One region of the Rhizobium phaseoli genome, then DNA from elsewhere that is predicted to be linked to it. Evidence: predicted binding sites of a transcription regulator. Region 1 holds the regulator's gene; each other region holds the start of a gene.
What was found. The regulator LexA, encoded in region 1, represses DNA repair genes until DNA is damaged. The targets are predictions, from matches to a motif close to TGTTCNNNNTGTGTTCNG.
Positions count from the first base shown of each region.

Region 2: the regulator LexA is predicted to act here: its motif matches at 1,707-1,724, upstream of AMC88_RS34105 (ImuA family protein).
Region 3: the regulator LexA is predicted to act here: its motif matches at 2,414-2,431, upstream of AMC88_RS08345 (DUF5680 domain-containing protein).
Region 4: the regulator LexA is predicted to act here: its motif matches at 1,928-1,945, upstream of uvrA (excinuclease ABC subunit UvrA).

Region 1 is NZ_CP013532.1:2,047,660-2,053,218, forward strand. Features, by position in the region: gene gltA (citrate synthase) at 1-366, opposite strand, end outside; gene AMC88_RS10055 (ComEC/Rec2 family competence protein) at 658-3,090, shown strand; gene lexA (transcriptional repressor LexA) at 3,071-3,790, opposite strand; gene AMC88_RS10065 (VOC family protein) at 3,987-4,883, shown strand; gene kdsA (3-deoxy-8-phosphooctulonate synthase) at 4,880-5,559, shown strand, end outside.
Region 2 is NZ_CP013532.1:4,480,641-4,486,199, forward strand. Features, by position in the region: gene AMC88_RS21480 (Y-family DNA polymerase) at 1-700, opposite strand, end outside; gene AMC88_RS34105 (ImuA family protein) at 741-1,685, opposite strand; gene AMC88_RS21490 (metallopeptidase family protein) at 1,849-2,286, shown strand; gene AMC88_RS21495 (DUF1737 domain-containing protein) at 2,404-2,610, opposite strand; gene AMC88_RS21500 (HpcH/HpaI aldolase/citrate lyase family protein) at 2,610-3,515, opposite strand; gene AMC88_RS21505 (hypothetical protein) at 3,629-3,862, shown strand; gene AMC88_RS21510 (VOC family protein) at 3,972-4,394, shown strand; gene leuD (3-isopropylmalate dehydratase small subunit) at 4,528-5,136, shown strand; gene AMC88_RS21520 (pyridoxal-phosphate dependent enzyme) at 5,303-5,559, opposite strand, start outside.
Region 3 is NZ_CP013532.1:1,713,558-1,719,116, reverse strand. Features, by position in the region: gene dnaE (DNA polymerase III subunit alpha) at 1-2,178, opposite strand, end outside; gene AMC88_RS08345 (DUF5680 domain-containing protein) at 2,665-3,129, shown strand; gene AMC88_RS08340 (ABC transporter ATP-binding protein) at 3,224-3,907, opposite strand; gene AMC88_RS08335 (lipoprotein-releasing ABC transporter permease subunit) at 3,922-5,226, opposite strand; gene proS (proline--tRNA ligase) at 5,242-5,559, opposite strand, start outside.
Region 4 is NZ_CP013532.1:2,192,202-2,197,760, reverse strand. Features, by position in the region: gene gyrA (DNA gyrase subunit A) at 1-283, opposite strand, end outside; gene AMC88_RS10715 (MarC family protein) at 521-1,168, shown strand; gene AMC88_RS10710 (single-stranded DNA-binding protein) at 1,270-1,785, opposite strand; gene uvrA (excinuclease ABC subunit UvrA) at 2,068-4,989, shown strand; gene AMC88_RS10700 (GNAT family N-acetyltransferase) at 4,986-5,447, shown strand; gene AMC88_RS10695 (DUF72 domain-containing protein) at 5,471-5,559, shown strand, end outside.

The sequences.
Region 1 (5,559 bases):
GAAGAAGCGGCTCATCTGTTCGTGCACCATGGTGTGATGCGTGACGCGATAGTCGAAGTCCTTCTTCTGGGCAGCCGTCGGCAGTTCGCCGTAGAGCAGGAGGTAGCAGACCTCGAGGAAGTCGCCATGTTCGGCGAGCTGCTCGATCGGGTAGCCGCGGTGCAGCAACACACCTTCGTCGCCATCGATATAGGTGATTTTCGATTCACAGGATGCGGTCGAGGTGAAGCCCGGATCATAAGTGAAGGAAGCGGTGTTCTTGTAGAGGGCACCGATATCGATGACGCTTGGACCGATCGTGCCGCTTTTGACGGCGAGGTCGACCGATTTGTCACCGATTTTTATTGTTGCGCTTTGATCCGTCATGCTGATCCTCCGAAATGTCGGTGGCGCCACAAAAGCGCCATAGGGGTTAAGCGTCCTCACCGATAGCTATATGATCGCGAAGCTAATGCCAAGTTACCGTGACGGCATTTTGTGCATTGCGGCATCACCTTTTAGGCACTGCAGCGATGAGCCGCACGCATAGCGGAAACCGATGATTCGACTGGTCTTTTCCCATTTGCGATTTTCCCTCGCATTTCAATCGATTATGCTTGCCGGATTTGCCCGGAGGTTGCATTCTGAATGCCTGGGCAAGGTGACTTCGGGCCGCGCATGCAGGAATTGACAACAGTCGAATTGCGGCCGCAAGCGGGCGTCGGTCTTGCCGATCCCGCGGATTTTCCCGCCCCCGCCGCGGGGACGCGTCCGGCAAGAACTCAGTCGGCGATGTCAGTGCGCCACCGGCTGCCGGCGGCAATGGCACAATCGCTGCGTGCCGGCGGCCGGATGCTGAGCGAGGAGGTCGACCACGGGCGTCTGCTCCTGTTCTCGCCGGTCTTCCTCGGCGCCGGCGCGGCATTTTGGTTTCTTGCTGCAACGGATGTTCCTCTCGTTCCATCGTTGCTCTGCCTGTCGGTGTTGATGCTTGCGGGGCTGGTCGCCGGCCGCAGCCGGCCGGCCTTGCGGGCGATGTTCCTGGCGCTTGCCCTGGTGGCCTGCGGCATGCTCTGCGCGCAGCTCGAAAGCTGGCGGGCCTCGACGGTCATCCTCGATTCATCCGTGACGACGACGGTGACCGGCCGCGTCGAGCGGCGCGAAGGCGACGACCGCGGGCGGTGGCGCTATATTCTTGCCGTCACCGGCACCGAGGCACCGGAGGTGAAGCGGCCGCCGCGGCGCATAACAGTAATCGCCCGCGGTGCCGATATGCCTTTCGAGATCGGCGACATCATCACCGGCCGAGCGCGGTTGACGCCGCCGGCAGGACCGGCGCTTCCTGGCCTCAACGACTTTTCATTCGGTGCCTATTTCGATGGCATCGGCGCCAACGGCTTCTTCTACCGTGCCCCTGAGAAGGTCGATTTGCAGGCAGGCCCGCCGGCTGTGACATCGACGTCCGACGCTCTGCTCGAATGGCTTTACCGGTTGCGCAGCGGTATCGGCGATCGCATACGCTCGATGCTGCCCGGCGACACAGGCGCTTTTGCCGCCGCACTGGTGACTGACGAGCGGCGCGCTATCTCGAAGGAAACGACGGAGGCGCTGCGCCAGTCCGGCCTTGCTCATATCGTCGCGATCTCCGGCCTCAACATGGCGCTGTCGGCCGGCATTTTCTTCGTCGGCTTCCGGATGCTGCTCAGCCTCTTTCCTGGTGTCGCTCAAGCCTATCCGACAAAGAAGATCGCCGCCGCGGGCGCGCTCATCGCCGTCACGGCCTACTTCCTGATCTCGGGATTCGGCGTCTCGGCCGAACGCGCCTTCATCATGATGGCGATCATGCTGATTGCCGTCTTCTTCGATCGGCCGTCGATCAGCCTGCGCAATGTCGTTCTCTCGGCGCTGGTCATCATCGCCATTTCACCCTCCGAGGTCTTGGGGCCAAGCTTTCAGATGTCCTTTGCCGCGACTTTGGCGCTGGTATCGGGTTATCAGCTATGGAAGGACCGGCGCATCCGGGAAAACCCGTTGCTGAAGCTGCCGCTCCTGCGGCCGGTTGCGGCGGTCGCCGGTTTCTTCGGCGGCGTCTTCCTGACTTCGCTGATCGGCGGATTTTCGACGGCGCTGTTTTCGATCGAGCATTTTCATCGACTGACCGCTTATGGTCTGCCGGCAAATCTTGCGACGATGCCGATCATCTCTTTCATCGTCATGCCGGCCGGGCTGCTGGCCATGTTGCTCATGCCGTTCGGTCTGGACGCTCCGCTCTGGACGGTGGTCGGCTTCGGCCTCGATCTGGTGATCGCGGTTGCCAAGACGGTGTCCGGCTGGGGCGGTGATATCGGCTTCGGCCGCTTGCCCGGCTGGTATTTCGTCGTGGCCGTGGCAGGCTTTCTGCTGCTGACGCTGCTTCGCACCCGGTTACGCCACGCCGGCACATCGATCCTCGCCGTTGCGACGCTCATCCTGCTCATTCTGCCGGGATCCCCGCCGCCGGATCTGGTGATTTCCGAGGATGGTGGTCTCGTAGGGCTCGTCGCGGCGACGGCAATGGCTTCAAACCGCGAAAACCCGCCGGACTTCATCTTTGACCAGTGGCAGAGAGCGCTGGTCCTGCCGACGCATCACCCGCCGAAAATGCTGGATGGCCCTGCCATCCCGCCGCAGGGCGAGGACCGCCGCGTCAAGCTTTCGCGCGATCAGCAGAATGAAGCGAGGACGGCAATGGTGGCCGCCGCAGCCGGCGGTGAGGCAAATCGGTTTTCCTGCGTCAAGAAAGCCTGGTGTATCGCCAGGCTCGGCAATGGCCATGTCGTCGCGGTCATCGACAATGCCGCCTATCTCGGCCCGGCCTGCGACGCCGGCGAGATCGTTGTGACCTCCGTGCGCCTGCGTTTCGACCGTTGCCGATCGGGTGCGACCCTCTTCACCGGCGAGACGCTGCGCAGGACCGGTTCCGTCGAATTGCGTTTTGTGCAGACGGGACACGAGATTGCAACCGCATTCGACGCCTTATCACGTCCATGGATGCGCCATCGCGCCTATGATTGGCGCAAGGACAGTTTTACCGAAGCCGCCCCGTCTGCTGTCAGTGATAACGGCGAATGAGGCCGACCAACTTGCCCTGCACCTTGACTCGGTCGGGTCCGAAAATGCGGGTCTCGTAAGCCGGGTTGGCGGCTTCGAGGGCAATCGAGGCACCCTTGCGGCGAAAGCGCTTCAGCGTCGCTTCCTCGTCGTCGACGAGGGCAACGACGATATCGCCGGGACTTGCGGTACTGCCGTTGCGGATGATCACTGTGTCGCCGTCGAAGATACCGGCGTCAATCATCGAATCGCCCTTGACCTCCAGCGCGTAATGCTCGCCCGAGCCGAGCATATCTGCAGGGACGACGATGTCGTGCGTATTGTTCTGGATTGCCGAGATCGGAACACCGGCGGCAATCCTGCCCATGACCGGCACGGAGACGGAGTTGCCGTTGTCGGCAATCGGCTTTGCGGCAGCGGGGGCGGCGACCGCCGGGGGCTTGCCGAGGCTGCCTTCGATGACGCTCGGCGAAAAACCGCGGCGCGGCTGAAGACTGGGGCTATAGGCTTCCGGCAGCTTGATCACCTCCAGCGCCCGGGCCCGGTTCGGTAGGCGGCGAATGAAACCGCGTTCCTCGAGCGCCGTGATCAGACGATGGATGCCGGATTTCGAGGCGAGATCCAGGGCATCCTTCATCTCGTCGAAAGAGGGGGGAACGCCCGATTCCTTCATGCGCTCATGAATGAATAGGAGAAGCTCCTGTTGTTTGCGCGTGAGCATCGACGTCAGACCCCGTGATTGAAACAAATCCAGAACAGACACTATATGTTCCATATGTGTTCCGCAAGTAGCTAAATTTCCGTAAAACTTCGCACCAACTCGTTGAGATTTTTATTTTCATTCGCCGGATTGGCACACATGTCTTGCATTGGGGGGAGTGCTGTCGCACATCTCTTGACGTGTCAGGAGGGATATCATGAGCGCACATTCCGCTAAGCCGCATCCGCTGGATCACGTCGTACTCCCGGTCGTCGATATCGAGCTGGCGCGCGAAAGGCTAGGCAAACTCGGCTTCACCGTCGCCGCCGATGCGCGTCATCCCTTCGGAACGGAGAATGCCTGCGTCTTCTTCGCAGACAAGACCTATATCGAGCCGCTCGGGGTGGCGAGCGTCGAGGAGAGCGAGACAGCGGCCCGCCAGGGCAATGTCTTCATCGCCCGCAATCGCGCCTTCCGCTTCCGCTGCGGCGAGGAGGGACTTTCGGCGCTGGCCTTTCTCACCGAGGATGCCGGCCTCGATCATCGGCGATTCGTCGGCAGCGGCGCGAGTGCCGGCGAGATGTTGCAGTTCAGCAGGCCGCTGCGGATGCCGGACGGTTCGGAAAGCGTCGGCAGCTTCAAACTGGCCTTCTCAGGAGATCTGCGCGCTCCCGACTTCTTTCTCTTTACCTGTCAGCGCATCAATGCCTTCCCCGCCGATCGCGCCGCGCTGGAGACACATGCCAATGGCGTGACTGGCATTGCCGAAATCGCGGTTTGTACGCCGGACCCGGCGGCATTTTCCGCCTTCGTTGGTCTTGCGGTCGGGCAAACGGCAGTAGAGAAAACCGGTTTCGGCGTGGAGATCGCGGCCTCGAATGCCAAGATCAGCCTGATGACGCCGGAAGGGCTGGAGGCTTATTTCGAGCTTGTCGTTTCCGCTGCCGATCGTGGCCTGCGCGGTCAGGCAATCCTTTTCAACGTCGCCGATCTTGCCGTGACAGAAGCGCATTTGGCTGCTAACGGAGTGACATACACACGCAAGAACAATCGCATTCTGGTGAAGCCCACGCCCGGGCAGGGCGCGCTTTTTGCCTTCGAGGAACCACGATGAGCACTGATACCAATTCCGAGGTCAAGATCGGCGAAGGCGAAGGCCAGGTCACCTTTTCCAATACCGGCCGCCTGTCGCTGATTGCCGGCCCCTGCCAGATGGAGAGCCGCGATCACGCCTTCATGGTCGCCGGCACGCTGAAGGAGCTCTGCGCAAAACTCGGCATCGGCCTCGTTTATAAGAGTTCTTTCGACAAGGCGAACCGCACCTCGCTCTCGGCCGAGCGCGGCATCGGGCTTGAAAAGGGCATGGAGGTCTTCGCCGACCTGAAGAAGGAATTCGGCTTTCCCGTCCTGACCGACGTCCACACGGCCGAGCAATGCGCCGAGGTGGCTGAGGTGATCGACGTTCTGCAGATCCCCGCCTTCCTCTGCCGCCAGACGGATCTTCTGATCGCCGCCGCCAAGACCGGCCGCGTCGTCAACGTCAAGAAGGGCCAGTTCCTCGCCCCCTGGGATATGAAGAACGTCCTGAAGAAGCTCAATGCCAGCGGCAATGCCAACGTGCTGCTGTGCGAGCGCGGCGCCTCCTTCGGCTACAATACGCTGGTTTCCGACATGCGCTCGCTGCCGATCATGGCGGCGATGGGCGCGCCGGTCATTTTCGATGCGACCCATTCCGTCGCCCAGCCCGGCGGGCAGGGCGAATCCTCGGGCGGTCAGCGCGAATTCGTAGA
Region 2 (5,559 bases), 2.1 Mb from region 1:
GTGCCTCCAGCGACGGCTGCAGCGACACAGCGACCTGCCGGGTGACGGCAAGGATCTGTTCTTCCGTTCCGATCGGCTCGATCAGGCGGCTTTCGGCCGAAAGGCTGGCGACGGGACGACGGGGCGAAACCGCTTCCTCTTCATGTCCCAGCGCCTGGTCGAGACGCAGAAGCAATTCCGGCCCGAACCGGCGGGTCAATGGCGCCCGCGGCGCATTGATGACGTCGCCGATATATTTCAGACCGAGCTTCTTCAGCGCATCGACGGTTTGCCCCTGCAGCCGCAAAGCTGCGATCGGCAAGGACATCAGCACTTGCTCCGTCTCCTCATTCTCGATCACGCCGCTTTGCCCGAAGCGCGACACCGCCCAGGAAAGACCCGGCGACGATGAGATCGCGCCCCGCGCATCGATCCCCATATGAAAGAGCCGCGACAGAACATCCTTGAGAAGCGCCTTTTCGCCGCCGAAGAGATGCGTGCAGCCGGTAATGTCGAGAAACAGGCCGTCCCTGCCGTCGAACGCCACCAAAGGCGTATACCGGTCGCACCAGTCGGCAATGGCTTCCAGCAGCCGGCGGTCGGCCGCCGGATCCTCTTCCACCACATCGAGAGTCGGGTACATGGCGCGCGCTTCGGCCACGCCTTGTTCCTTCTTCAGCCCCAGCCGCTCGGCCAATTCGTCCAGTGCCGTCAGCCGCATGGCATTGTTGAGCTTGCCCGAACAGACGATGGATGGCGCCTCAGGACGCCCTTTCGAACGCCAGGAGGGCCCCCATCGCCTGCGGGCGATACGATCGGTTGACAGATGCGGGAAGCTGAGCGCCAGAATACGCTGACCGTTCGCCTGGAGGACGAAGGAGGTTTGGTTCGGTGACAGGGAAAAATTCGTGTTCATGAGGGTTCCACTCCAGGAGAAAGGAGAGCGGGGCCGGATTGCGGCTCTTCTCCAGCGTGAGACGGAAAATCGAATTGCCGATACTGCCGGCAAGCTTCGATCCATCCGGCAACGGCCGCGGACCTGACGGTCCCGGTTCGACATGCAGGCGCAAGGCCGCACTGCTGGCCTCCTCCATTCCGGCCTGCCGCAGAAGAAAGAGCGGACGGCGGGCAGCATGTGCCCTGAGACTGAGCCTGCGGCTTTCGGTCAGGCCGAAATGCGCAGGGTTGCCCCGCACTTCGAGGATGACGGCCGAGAAAGCAGCGCTTTCCACCGCCGCCTCCGCGAGCCAGAGCGCTTCGTCCAGCTTGCGCGGCGCGGCATGGAGAAATCGTTCCGGGCTCAACCCGAAATCCCGAAGTCCGGGAGCATAGGGACGGCCTGCCTCCAACGTGCCGACTGCATCGCCGATCCAGAGCAACGGCATAAGCCTGCCGGCAGCTGATTCCTGTTTCTGCAGCCGCGCGGCAACAGCCATCGCCAGCCCGCTTGCCGCGCCGGCATCGCGAGACAGCGCGGAGCGGAATTCGGTAATCCCATCGAGGGGCAGGCCGCCTTCCAGCGCCCGATCGACAAACTCCACCCCAAACGGCAAGAGGGGCAGAACGCGTTCCTGGCGGGTCTTGCGCCCTTGCGCCAAGGCTTCCTGCTCCGCCGCCGCAAGTGCCGGCGCGGGCTTTCCCTCCAGTCTGGCGATGGTTTCGCGGAGCGCAAAAAGCCGCTCGCGCGCCAGGGCGTTCTGCGCCATGGCGTTTACTCCGATCCGTCTTGTTCCTGTTATGTTCTTATGGATTCCAGAGAGCGGAAGAAGAGTCAACAACCATTTTCTATGAATTTATTCCTGCCTTTGATTCCGCACTCGAAAATCGGCGATAAAGGTTCTATATGGGCCCGCAAAGGAAGGAATATTCATGGCCCGCATAGACCAGAGCGATGATTGGCGGGACCGCCATGCGCCGACGATCAGCACTTTCGAGTCGCTGGCCATGGAGGCCTACAGCCATCTTCCGGATGAATTCCGCCAGCTGACGACCAACCTCACGATCGAGATCGAGGATTTCCCCGATGACGACGTTTTCGAGGACATGGCGCTGGAAACCCCTTTCGACCTGCTCGGCCTTTTTGAGGGCAGGGGCATTTCCGAACGCTTCACGCTGGAAACCGGCGAGATGCCGAACCGCATCCGCCTCTACCGGCGACCTATCCTCGACTACTGGGCCGAGAACGACGAGACGCTCGGCGATATCATCACCCATGTCCTGATCCACGAGATCGGCCACCATTTCGGGCTGAGCGACGAGGACATGGAGCGGATCGAGGCCAGCGCTGAGGAAGCCACCGAGCGCTAATGCATATCGCCCGGACGTGTGCAGCGGTCGGGGATAATGACATGCATAAAACAAAGAGCTGAAGCACCGCGCCTCGGCCGGGCTAAGGACGCTCCATCACTTTCAAGCAAGTAGGATTCACTGCTCGGAGAGTTTCATCTCCGGATCGTAATCCTTGCCTTCGACGGTCTTGACGACGGCCTGGCCGCACTGCATCGCGCCGGTTGCGGCATTGAAAGCATAGGTCGGCGAACCCTCCAGCAACCAGCCCTTGTTGAGGGCGGCAGTGACCTTGTGGCAGAACGAGGCGTCGTCGGGACCGGTCAGGAAGCGGTAGAGTTTCATCAGGCGGGCCTTCTTGCAGAAATCAGGCGAGCTTTATGAACCAGAGCTTCAGCTTGGACAAGATGTAGCCGTTCGATCATTCGCCCGTTCACATTGATGACATTGAGGCCACTGGCGTCAGGATCGGCAAAGGCCGATATGATTGCCTCGGCTTCCGCAATCTCTTCCAGGCTCGGCCCGAAATGCCGGTTGGCCACTTCGATCTGTGCGGGATGGATCAGCATCTTGCCGGCAAAACCCATGGCGCGGCCCTGCCCGCATTCGGCGTCGAAGCCTTCGCCATCTCGGAAATCATTGAAGACGCTGTCGAGCGCATCGAGCCCATAGGCCTTGACCGCCAGAATGACCTGCATCAGCCAGGGCACGAGATAGGTCCGCCCCGGCTGGGGAAGCACGCCCGTTTCCTTGCGCAGGTCATTGAGCCCGACGACGAGACAATCGAGCCTTGAACCCGCCGTGCGGCCGGATCCGGCGATCGACCCGACATTCAGCACGCCGCGCGGCGTCTCGATCATCGCCCAGATGCGCAGCTCCTCCGGCGCATCCGCAGCGGCAAGCAGATCGCTGACGTCAGTGACATCCTGAGGCTCGTCCACCTTCGGCAGCAGCACGGCGTCGGGCAAAAGCGCCTTGACCAGATCGAGATCCGCCGCTCCGAATTCGGATGACAAAGAATTGATGCGGATAATCCTTTCCTTGCCCTCAAGCGGCGGCCCGGCAAAAAAGGCCCGCAGATTTTCCCGCGCCTGCCCCTTTTTCTCGGGCGCCACGGAATCCTCCAGGTCGAAAATAACCGCATCGCAATCAAGGGAATGGCTTTTTTCAAGCGCCCGCAGGTTGATCGCGGGCACGCTCAGCACCGAGCGGCGCAGATTGAAGGAACGGAGAGGGGTTGTTCGGCTCATCAATCATTAGTGCCAAGCTTCGCAAAGCCCGGCAAGACAACAAAAAGCCATGCTTGCCTTGCAGAGAGAAAAAAGAAGGACAACATTCCTTTCTGTAGAAAGGTATCAAACCCATGCAGAACATTCGCTCCATCTTCTTCATGCTTGCCGGCGCCACCGTTTTTGTCGCCATGCTGCTTTTCACCTTTTCGGTGACGCTTGCTGTCGGCGGCATCCTGACCGTGCTCATGGTCGGCCGCGCCCTTTCGATGAAGATGAAGCCCGCTCCAGTCCGTGCCAAGGCAAATAACGGCCAACGCGAGATGCGCATCTGGAACGACGGTCGCGGCACGATCATCGATCTCTAAGCAGCTTCACTTAAAAAAAACCGACCGACATTGTCGCATCATGCGTCCTTGATACGTCTTTGAAGCAGCCAGGCATTCAGCCGGCGCTTGAACACGATGGAGGATGAGCATGGATACGACGACGGAAAACAATCCGGCCAAGCTGCCGCCGGTCAAGAATGGCTTGCTGCCCTATCTGACGGTCGACGGCGCGGTGAAGGCCGCGGAATTCTACAAGAGGGCCTTCGGCGCCGAACAGGCCCATCGGGTACCGGTCGATGAGAGCGGCCGGACGATGCATATTCATCTCTACATCAACGGCAGCTCCTTGATGCTGGCGGATGCCTATCCCGAATACGGACACCCCTTCAAAGGCCATGAAGGCTTCGCCATCCAACTGGTCATCGACGATATCGATTTCTGGTGGGAGCGCGCGGTGGCGGCCGGCGCCGAAGTCGTCATGCCGATCGAACTGATGTTCTGGGGCGACCGCTACGGCCAGCTTCGCGATCCGTTCGGCGTCCTCTGGGGCTTGAACGCGCCCAGCAAATAACGGCCCCATTCAACGGGTGGGCCGCGCGAAACGCCGCGTGGCCGCCACTTTCGAAAGATTCTCCTTCATTTCGGCGAAAAACTGGACTAGATGCAAATTCAGGAAAGTACGTTTGCTGAAATGGAGCATGGTCATGGATAAATTCGTGAAGCTGACGGGCGTTGCAGCGCCCTTGCCGGTCGTCAACATCGACACCGACATGATCATTCCGAAAGACTATCTGAAGACCATCAAGCGCACCGGCCTCGGCAAGGGCCTTTTCGCCGAAGCCCGCTATAACGAAGACGGCTCCGAAAATCCCGATTTCGTGCTGAACAAGCCGGCCTATCGCGATGCCAAGATCCTGGTCGCCGGCGACAATTTCGGCTGCGGTTCCTCGCGCGAACACGCTCCCTGGGCGCTGCTCGATTTCGGCATCCGCTGCGTAATCTCCACGAGCTTCGCCGACATTTTCTACAACAACTGCTTCAAGAACGGCATCCTGCCGATCAAGGTCAGCCAGGAAGATCTCGACAAGCTGATGGACGACGCGTCGCGCGGCTCCAACGCCATCCTGACCGTCGATCTGGAGAACCTCGAAATCACCGGTCCGGACGGCGGCTCGATCAAATTCGATCTCGACGCTTTCAAGCGCCACTGCCTGCTGAACGGCCTCGACGATATCGGCCTGACCATGGAAAAGGGCAAGGCGATCGACGAATTCGAAAAGAAGAACGCCGCTTCGCACCCCTGGGCCGCTTAAAACCCGAACGGATGACGATCGATCGAGCCGGGCTTTCGCCCGGCTTTTTCTTTGCTCTAAAGCATGCCGCGCAAAAGTCCCCACCGGTTTTGCGGCAACGACCTGCTGCAACACAGAACCTAAAGCGCGAGGAGCGAATCTGAGAAAACGCGACGCGCTTTAGAGATCAGAGAAATTTCTCTTTCCAGAGCCTCAACTTTTCCAGCGACACGCCGATGCCGCCGCAGACTTCCATCAGCGGATTGTCGAAGCGAGCAAGCAGCCCGGCATGCACATCGGCAACGGCAAGGGCGGCACCGCAGGCCGGCTCGACCAGGATGCGCTGCGCATCGGCAAATTTCAGGCAAGCGGCAATGGCGTCGGCGTCGCTGACGAGAACGCTTTCGATCGGATGCCGTTTCGGCAGGTCGAAGACATGCGGGG
Region 3 (5,559 bases), 330 kb from region 1:
GCGCAAAAGATCGGCTTCTCCGAGCGAATAGCCGGACAGGACCTGGGCGATCTGCATCACCTGCTCCTGATAGACGATGACGCCCTGGGTTTCCTTGAGCAGGTGGTCGATCATCGGATGGATCGATTCCAGCTCTTCGTCACCGTGCTTGCGGGCATTGTAGGTCGGGATGTTCTCCATCGGGCCCGGACGATAGAGCGCCACCAGGGCGATGATGTCCTCGATGCAGTCCGGCTTCATGCCGATCAGCGCCTTGCGCATGCCGGCACTTTCCACCTGGAACACGCCGACCGTCTCGCCGCGTGACAGCATCTCGTAGGTCTTCTTGTCGTCCAGGGGAATGGCCGCCAGGTCGACACTGATGCCGCGCTTGGCGACGAAATCGACGGCGACCTTCAGCACGGTCAGCGTCTTCAGGCCGAGGAAGTCGAATTTGACGAGGCCCGCCTGCTCCACCCATTTCATGTTGAACTGAGTGACCGGCATGTCCGAGCGCGGATCGCGATACATCGGCACCAGCTTCGACAGCGGACGGTCACCGATGACGATACCGGCGGCATGGGTCGAGGCATGGCGGTAAAGCCCCTCGATCTTCTGGGCGATATCGAGCAGGCGCGCGACCACCGGCTCCTTGGCCGCTTCCTCCTGCAGCTTCGGCTCCTCCTCGATCGCCTTGGAGAGCGGCGTCGGATTGGCCGGATTGTTCGGCACAAGTTTGCAGATCTTGTCGACCTGGCCGTAGGGCATTTCCAGCACGCGGCCGACGTCGCGGAGTGCTGCGCGCGCCTGCAGCGAACCGAAGGTGATGATCTGGGCCACCTGTTCGCGGCCGTATTTGGCCTGGACGTAACGGATCACCTCTTCGCGGCGGTCCTGGCAGAAGTCGATGTCGAAGTCCGGCATCGAGACGCGTTCCGGATTGAGGAAGCGCTCGAACAGCAGCGAAAACCGCAAGGGATCGACGTCGGTGATCGTCAGCGCATAGGCGACCAGCGAACCGGCGCCCGAACCACGGCCGGGACCAACCGGAATGTCATGCTGCTTGGCCCATTTGATGAAGTCGGCAACGATCAGGAAGTAGCCGGGAAAGCGCATGCGTTCGATGACGCTGAGCTCGAATTCGAGCCGCTCGCGATAATCCTTTTCCTCGTAACCCGGCGACATGCCGAGGGTCGAAAGCCGCCTGTCCAGCCCTTCGACCGCCTGGCGGCGCAATTCACCCGCCTCGGCGCGTTCGGCCTCCTCGGCGTCGTCGGTCGCACCCGTGAAGCGCGGCAGGATCGGTTTCCGCGTCTTCAGCACGAAGGAGCAGCGCCTGGCGATCTCGATCGTATTCTCAAGCGCTTCCGGCAGGTCGGCGAAGAGCTTGGCCATCTCGGCGCGGCTCTTCAGATAATGATCCGGCGTCAGACGAAAGCGGCTGTCGTCGGAGACGATGGCATTATGAGCAACCGCCATCAGCGCATCATGGGCGTCGTAATCGTCGCGTGTCGGAAAGAAAGCCTCGTTGGTGGCGACCAGCGGCAGGTCGTGGGCATAGGCGAGCCCGACGATCTTCTGCTCGTGCGGCTTGTCGTAGGTGCCATGACGCTGCAGTTCGACATAGAGCCGGTCGCCGAAGAGACGCTTCAGCATCAGCAGCCGCGCTTCGGCTTGGGCGGTATGGCCCTCCCTGATCGCCGCGTCGACCGGCCCTGTCAGGGCGCCGGTCAAGGCGATCAGCCCTTCCGTGCCGGCCTCCTCCAGCCAGGAGGCCCTGATATGAATGGCCTGGTTGCTGTCGCCGCCGAGATAGGCGCGGCTGACGAGATCGACCAGCCTTTCGTAACCGGCCTCCGTTGCGGCGAGAAGGACGATCGACGGCAGCTTGACCAACGCCTGCTGGCCGCCGCGTTTTTCGGTCTCCAGCCCGTCTTCCATGTCGATCGAGACCTGGCAGCCAATGATCGGCTGCAGCCCATCGTCCATTGCCTTCTGCGAGAATTCGAGGGCGACGAACAGATTGTTGGTGTCGGTAATCGCGATGGCCGGCTGATTGTCGCCGGCCGCCTTGTAGAGAATCTTCTTCAGCGGCAGCGCGCCTTCGAGAAGCGAGTAGGCGGAATGGACCCTCAGGTGAATGAAGCCCGGCGTGCCGCCGATCGCCTCACCCGTCGAACCCTTTACCGTATCCGCCATGACATGCCTTCCCAATCACCGAATGAATCGGACGCATTGTCGGCATGGAGGGCGATGATGTCCAGAAGAAGTCCAGCATCCGAACCACATGATGACCATGCAGTCCCCTGAAAACTTTAGATGGCGATGACGATGAGTGAGAAGCTGGCAACGAACATTGCGATGGAGGTGAATGCTGCGATATCACGGATCATGTCAGTCATCTGGCTCTCCTTTACTCGTTATGTTTTCAATTTGTTCGATCTATGTTCTGATGTCAACAGGAATCTTTTCCTCCCTGCTTGCGTTTGAAAAACAACCCGGCGATGCAACGATTCGGTGAAGGCTTCGGCGACGGGCTTGGGGTGCCGAGCCGCGGCCTCGAAAACCCGTCATGCCGCAAAGAACGTGGAGACGTTCCGCCATGACAAAGGCTCCCCGCATTTGTTCTGTTTATGTTCCGCTCGTCCTGCTATATCCCTGCTGACGAGTCAGGAGGAGGATCCTATGCCCGAGACTGCGATGCTGAACGAATTCGTCGTCGAAGCCAAAGCTGCCAGTTATGTCGGCGGCGGCGTGCCGCGTCCGCCCTGCCGGCCGGGGTCTCACGATATCGGCTATGAGCGCGGCGACTGGCGCTATCTCGACAGCTATTTCGGCGGCACCGACTTTGCCGGACAGGAGGTGGTGTGGTTTGCCGACGAGCCGATCTGGGCGATGAATTATTTCGGCTGGGTCATTGCGCCCGATCTCATCGATGCCAGCGCAGCGGGCACAGTGATCAAGGCGGGGCTTTCTGCCATGTATCGGCAGGGTCGGTTTCTCGGCGGAATGGAATTCGACCATCCGTTCGGTCGCTATATCGATCGCAGCGAAGGCGGCTGCGAACGGTTCAGCGGTCACGAATGCATCCTGGTCGACGGGCGAAAGGCTTACGCGCTCGACTATCGCGGTGGTCTGATCATCCCCTGACGGAGCCGGAAGCGGGTCGATTCCAACCCGTCGATTGATGGGTCCGCTCTTTGTCTTTATCCGGCAACCGCTGCGCACATCCGGGCGACATGCATCAGAAATCGACGACCTTGCCGTCCGAAATCGTTACGCGCCGATCCATGCGGCGGGCGAGTTCGTGGTTGTGGGTGGCGATAAGGGCGGCGAGGCCGGACTGGCGCACCAACGCCTCCAGCGCGTCAAAGACGTAGCTTGCGGTGTCCGGATCGAGATTGCCGGTCGGCTCATCGGCCAGAAGCAGGGTCGGCGCGTTGGCGACGGCGCGGGCGATCGCAACGCGCTGCTGCTCGCCGCCGGATAGTTCGGCCGGGCGATGCGAGCCGCGATGGCCGATGCGCATGTAATCGAGAAGCTGGCCGGCGCGCTCGCTGGCCTCCTTCCAGGACAGCCCGGCGATCAGCTGCGGCATCATGATATTCTCAAGGGCGGAAAATTCCGGCAGCAGGTGGTGGAACTGGTAGACGAAGCCGATTTCGCGGCGACGGATCGCCGTCCGCTTGCCGTCGGGAAGACCGTCACAGGCATGGCCGTTGATCGTGACTTCCCCGCCATCGGGATGCTCAAGCAGACCGGCGACATGCAGCAGCGTCGATTTGCCGGTGCCGGAGGGGGCAACAAGGGCCACGATCTCGCCTTTCGACAGCGAGAAATCCGCGCCTTTCAGGATCGAGAGCAGCGTATCGCCCTGCCCGTAATGGCGCTCGACGCCGGTAAGCTTGAGAACGACGTTGCGTTTCATGAAGGCGGCATTCCTTATTCGTAGCGCAGGGCCTGCACCGGATCGAGCCTGGAGGCGCGCCAGGCCGGGAAGATGGTCGCGATGAAGGAGAGCGTCAGTGCCATGACGACGATCGAGATCGTTTCGCTGAGATCCATCTCCGCCGGCAGCTGGCTGAGGAAATAGACCTGCGGATTGAAGATTATTTCACCCGAGATCCACGAGAAAAACTGACGAATGGATTCGATGTTGACGCAGACGAGCACGCCGAGCAGCACGCCGGCAATGGTGCCGACGATACCGATGGCCGCCCCGGTCATGAAGAAGATGCGCATGATCGCGCCGGCACTGGCGCCCATGGTGCGCAGGATGGCGATATCGCTGCCCTTGTCCTTCACCAGCATGATGAGGCCGGAGATGATGTTCAGCGCCGCCACCAGCACGATCAGCGTCAGGATCATGAACATGACGTTGCGCTCGACCTGCAGCGCCGAAAAGAAGGTCTGGTTGCGCTGGCGCCAGTCGGTCAGGTTGATCTGGCGGCCTGCCGCCTCCTCGACCTTGGATCTCAGCGCGTCGATATCGTCGGGGTGATCGACGAAGAGCTCGATCGACTGCACCAGTCCCTCGGCATTGAAAAAGAGCTGCGATTCCTCCAGCGGCATGAAGATGATCGAGGAATCATATTCCGACATTCCGATCTCGAAGAGGCCGGAAATCTTGTAGGATTTGACGCGTGGGCTGACGCCCATCGGCGTAATGTCACCGTCCGGCGACGTCAGGGTGATGAGGTCGCCGACGCTCAGGCCGAGCTGGTTGGCCATGCCGGTACCGATCAGCACGCCCTGGCCGGAGGCAAAACCGACCATGTCGCCGGATTTGATGTTGCCGGAGATCGTCTTGAGCTTGGTCAGGTCCTCGGCGCGGGCGCCGCGCACCAGCGCGCCGGTGCTACCGCCGGCCTGGGCGGAAGCGAGCACCTGGCCTTCCACCAAAGGCAGCGCCATCTTCACTCCCGGTACGGCAGCCAGCCGGCTGGTAAGGTCGGTATAATCGGTGAACGGGCCATCGGACGGCTGGACGATCATATGGCCGTTGATGCCGAGGATGCGCGAGACGAGCTCGGTGCGGAAGCCGTTCATGACCGCCATGACGATGATCAGCGTCGCAACGCCGAGCATGATGCCGACGAAGGAGAATCCGGCGATGACCGAGATGAAGGCTTCCTTGCGCCGGGCGCGCAGATAGCGCCAAGCGACGAGACGTTCGAAGGTGGAAAATGGCTTGCCAGCCGGACCCAAGCCGGATGTTGAACTCCGGTCCACTGCTGCCTCTGCCATTTCGCCTCCGTTTTCTTAAGCCACGAACCTGTTGATCGCCGCTTCGATGGTCATCGTTTCGCGGGCGCCGGTCTTGCGGTCCTTCACTTCGACCTCGCCGTTGGCGACCGCGCGCGGGCCGGCGATGATCTGGACGGGCACGCCGATCAGGTCGGCGGTCGCGAACTTCGTGCCGGCCCGGTCGTCGGTGTCGTCGTAGAGCACGTCCTTGCCGGCCTTGGTCAGCGCCGCATAGATCAGCTCGCAAGTATCGTCGCAGGCCTGATCGCCCGCCTTCATGTTGATCACCACGACATCGAAGGGCGCGACCGAGGCCGGCCAAATGATTCCGTT
Region 4 (5,559 bases), 140 kb from region 1:
CATAGATCGCGGCATTGCCGTGCGGATGATATTTACCCATCACGTCGCCGGTGACGCGGGCGCATTTGACGTATTTTTTGTTCCAGTCGATGCCGAGCTCGGACATGCCGTAGAGGATGCGCCGGTGCACGGGCTTCAGGCCGTCGCGCACGTCGGGCAGCGCGCGGCTGACGATGACGCTCATAGCGTAATCGAGATACGACCGCTGCATTTCCTCCATGATGGAGATGGGCTCGATGCCTGGCGGGAGCTTCCCGCCGCCGGGGGGTGTTTGCTCAGTCAAAACAGATCACGATCTCTTCTAGAATCACTTGAAGATTTATAGCGGAAAGCCTGTTCCTACGCCAATTTCCGAGCGCGTTTTGAACAGGCTTTTGCGGCCGAAAAAGGGTAAAGCACAGGACTTGTGCGACCGGACCGGACAAATCCGCCGCGGGCCGCCGCGGCATATTTGCCAAATCCAAATCCCCGCTTCACAATCGCAGAAAATCACGCACCCATATGGGCTTTCGGAGAGACGATGGCAAGCGCCGACCAATTGATCAACGCCTTCACGACGCTTCTCGTCACCATCGATCCGCCGGGGCTCGCCCCCATCTTCCTGGGGCTGACGACCGGCATGAGCAGAGCCCAGCGCACGCAGGTGGCGTTGCGCGGCTCGACCATCGCCTTCATCATCCTCGCGGTCTTCGCGCTGTTCGGGGCTGGCGTGCTCGGCGTGCTCGGCATTTCGATCGGCGCCTTCCGCATCGCCGGCGGCCTACTGCTCTTCTGGATCGCCTTCGAGATGGTGTTCGAGCGGCGCCAAGAGCGCAAGGAGAAGGCGAGCGAGGCTGCCGTCACCAAGGATCATATCGAGAATATCGCTGTCTTTCCCCTCGCTTTGCCGCTGATCGCCGGCCCGGGTGCGATCTCGGCGACAATCCTGCTTGCCGGCACGCTACCGACCTCCGTCGAAAAAGCCCAGCTGATCGCCGTCATCGCCGCCAATCTGCTGCTGACCTTCCTCATGCTGCTGATTGCCGAAAGGCTCGACCGCTTCCTCGGGGTCACAGGCCGGGCGATCCTGACACGCCTACTCGGGGTCATCCTCGCCGCCCTTGCGGTGCAGTTCGTCGTCGACGGCGCCAAAGCGGCGCTCAATCTGATCAGCGCGACGCCGCACTGACAACGGCGCCGGCGGAAACATCTTAGCTGGAAAACAGAGAGAGCTGGTGTTGTTCAGGACACCATGCTCTCAGCTGCTTATAAAGTCAGAACCATGATCGATCAGAACGGGATGTCGTCGTCGAGATCGCGCGAGAAGTTGCCGCCGCCACCGCCGCGGCTCGGCGATGAAGAGGGAGCCGGGGCGCCATAATCGTCGCCGTAGTCATTGTTGCTGCTGCCGCCACGGCCGCCGCCGAAGCCGGAGCTTGCGCCGCCGCCATCGCCGCGGCCGTCGAGCATCGTCAGCGTCGAGCTGAAGCCCTGCAGCACCACTTCCGTCGAGTAGCGGTCCTGGCCCTGCTGGTCCTGCCACTTGCGGGTCTGCAATTGGCCTTCGATATAGAGCTTGGCGCCCTTCTTCACATATTGCTCGACGACCTTGCAGAGGCCTTCGTTGAAGACGACGACAGTGTGCCATTCCGTCTTTTCGCGGCGTTCGCCGGAATTGCGGTCACGCCAGGTCTCCGAGGTCGCGATACGAAGATTGGCGATCGGCCGGCCATCCTGAGTGCGGCGGATTTCGGGATCTGCACCCACATTTCCAACCAGAATTACCTTGTTCACGCTACCAGCCATGCTTCTCACCCTGCCTGCCGCCCTGCCCGGCGGCGTTAATCGATCAGCGCACCTTAAACCATCGCAGACCGCCAATGCGCGTAAACGGTCGTTCATCCACATGTTTCTCCATCAGAAAGCCGCATGAATTCATCAGGAAATTTGTTCTTTATTTGTTCTAGTTTATCCGTATGATCCTGTCAACAGAATCGAAAACCTTGAAGCTTCCAGGATATTCAGCCTCGACTCGCCCGCCGGCATCACTAAATAAGGGCTGTTATCCAGAAAACCAAAGCAGAGACGATGAGCGAACTGAAGACGATCTCCATCCGCGGCGCGCGCGAGCACAATCTGAAGAGCATCGATCTCGATCTGCCGCGCAACAAGCTGATCGTCATGACCGGGCTTTCGGGCTCGGGCAAATCCTCGCTCGCCTTCGACACGATCTACGCCGAAGGCCAGCGGCGCTACGTCGAAAGCCTATCGGCCTATGCCCGACAGTTCCTCGAAATGATGCAGAAGCCCGATGTCGATCAGATCGACGGGCTGTCGCCTGCCATTTCGATCGAGCAGAAGACCACCTCGCGTAACCCGCGCTCGACGGTCGGTACCGTCACCGAGATCTACGACTATATGCGCCTGCTCTTTGCTCGTGTCGGCGTTCCCTATTCGCCGGCGACCGGCCTGCCGATCGAAAGCCAGACAGTCAGCCAGATGGTCGACCGCATCCTCGCTTTCGGCGAAGGCACCCGTCTTTATATTCTCGCGCCGCTCGTGCGCGGGCGTAAGGGCGAATACAAGAAGGAACTGGCGGAGCTGATGAAGAAGGGCTTCCAGCGCGTCAAGGTGGACGGCCAGTTCTACGAAATCGCCGAGGCGCCTGTTCTCGACAAGAAATACAAGCACGATATCGACGTGGTGGTCGACCGCATCGTCGTGCGCTCGGATGTCTCGGCGCGCCTGGCCGACAGCCTGGAAACCTGCCTCAAGCTCGCCGACGGGCTGGCGGTTGCCGAATTCGCCGACAAGCCGCTGCCGCCGGAAGAGACTTCGGCCGGCGGCTCGGCCAACAAGTCGCTGAACGAGACGCATGAGCGCGTGCTGTTTTCGGAGAAATTCGCCTGCCCGGTCTCGGGTTTCACCATTCCCGAGATCGAGCCCCGGCTCTTCTCGTTCAACAACCCCTTCGGCGCCTGCCCGACCTGCGACGGTCTCGGCGCCCAGCAGAAGATCGACCCTGACCTGATCGTGCCCGAACCCGAGCGGACGCTGCGCGACGGGGCGATCGCGCCCTGGGCCAAGTCGACCTCGCCCTATTACAACCAGACGCTGGAAGCGCTCGGCAAACATTACGGCTTCAAGCTCGGCACCCGCTGGAACGATCTTTCCGACGAGGCCAAGGATGTCATCCTCAACGGCACCGACGACAAGATCGAATTCCATTACGCCGACGGCGCGCGCTCCTACACCACCCACAAGAACTTCGAGGGCATCATCACCAATCTCGAGCGCCGCTGGAAGGAGACGGATTCCGCCTGGGCGCGCGAGGACATCGAGCGCTTCATGTCGGCAGCTCCCTGCCCTTCCTGCAACGGCTATCGCCTGAAACCCGAAGCGCTGGCGGTGAAGATCAACAGGCTGCATATCGGCGAAGTGACCGAGATGTCGATCCGCGTTGCGCGCGACTGGTTCGAGACGCTGCCGGCCAGCTTTAACGCCAAGCAGAACGAGATCGCCGTGCGTATCCTTAAAGAGATCCGCGACCGGCTGCGCTTCCTCAACGATGTCGGCCTGGAGTATCTCAGCCTATCGCGCAATTCCGGCACGCTGTCGGGCGGCGAAAGCCAGCGCATCCGCCTCGCCTCGCAGATCGGCTCGGGGCTGACCGGCGTGCTTTACGTGCTCGACGAGCCGTCGATCGGCCTGCATCAGCGCGACAATGCCCGATTGCTCGACACGCTGAAGCACCTGCGCGATATCGGTAATACGGTCATCGTCGTCGAGCATGACGAGGATGCGATCCTGACGGCCGACGACGTCGTCGACATCGGCCCGGCGGCCGGCATCCATGGCGGCCAGGTCATCGCCCATGGCACGCCGCAGGATATCATGGACAATCCGCAATCGCTGACCGGCAAATATCTCTCAGGCGAACTCGGCGTGCCGGTTCCGGACGAGCGCCGCAAGCCGAAGAAGGGTCGCGAGATCAAGGTCGTCGGCGCGCGCGGCAACAATCTGAAGAATGTCACGGCCTCGATCCCGCTCGGCGTCTTTACGGCGGTGACCGGTGTTTCCGGCGGCGGCAAGTCCACCTTCCTGATCGAGACGCTGTATAAATCGGCGGCGCGGCGCGTCATGGGTGCGCGCGAAATCCCCGCCGACCACGACCGTATCGACGGTTTCGAGCATATCGACAAGGTGATCGACATCGACCAGTCGCCGATCGGGCGCACACCACGCTCGAACCCGGCGACCTATACCGGCGCCTTCACGCCGATCCGTGACTGGTTCGCCGGCCTGCCCGAGGCCAAGGCTCGCGGCTATCAGCCGGGCCGCTTCTCCTTCAACGTCAAGGGCGGACGCTGCGAAGCCTGCCAGGGCGACGGCGTCATCAAGATCGAGATGCACTTCCTGCCCGACGTCTACGTCACCTGTGACGTCTGCCATGGCAAGCGCTATAATCGCGAGACACTCGACGTCACCTTCAAGCAGAAATCGATCGCCGACGTGCTCGATATGACGGTGGAGGAAGGCGTTGATTTCTTCGCGGCGGTACCGGCCGTGCGTGACAAGCTGCAATCGCTGAAGGATGTCGGCCTCGGTTATATCAAGGTCGGCCAGCAGGCCAATACGCTTTCGGGCGGCGAGGCGCAGCGCGTCAAGCTCGCCAAGGAGCTGTCGAAGCGCTCGACCGGGCGCACGCTTTATATTCTCGACGAACCGACGACCGGCCTGCATTTCCACGATGTCGCCAAGCTGCTTGAAATGCTGCACGAGCTGGTCAATCAGGGCAATTCGGTTGTGGTGATCGAGCACAATCTCGAAGTCATCAAGACGGCCGACTGGGTGCTCGATTTCGGCCCCGAGGGCGGCGATGGCGGCGGCGAGATCGTCGCAACCGGCACACCCGAGGCAATCGTCAAGGAGAAGCGGTCCTATACCGGACAGTTCCTCAAGGAATTGCTGGAACGGCGACCAGCCAAGAGGGCGGCTGCGGCGGAATGACAATGAGGCAGGCGTCGCCCGATGATCTCCAAACGGTCACGATGCTGACGGCAGCCGCTTATCGCCCCTATACCGAACTCTTCGGCTCGCCACCGATCCCGGTGACGGAAGACTACACGCCACGGATCGAACGCGGCGAGGTGTGGCTGCGTGACATCGACGGCGAAATCGCCGGTCTCACGGTTGTCGAGCGGCATTCGGATCACCTCATGCTGTTCAGCATCGCGGTCTCGCCGGCCTTTCAAGGCACCGGCCACGGGCTGGCGATGCTCGAATGGTTGGAGGGCAAGGCGCGCGAATGGGTGCTGCCTGAGATCCGGCTCTATACCAATGCCCGGATGGAGCGGAACATCGCGCTTTATCGCGCCTTCGGATTTCAGGAAACGGGTCGCCGGCCGAACCCGTATCGGCCAGGATGGACCCTCGTCGACATGACGAAAGAGATAGATGCGGCCTGATGGCTGCCAACTGGGAGGACGACATGACGAAATCCGGCACTATCCGCACCGGCATCGGCGGCTGGACCTTCGAGCCGTGGCGCGGGCATTTCTTTCCCGATGACCTCAAGCA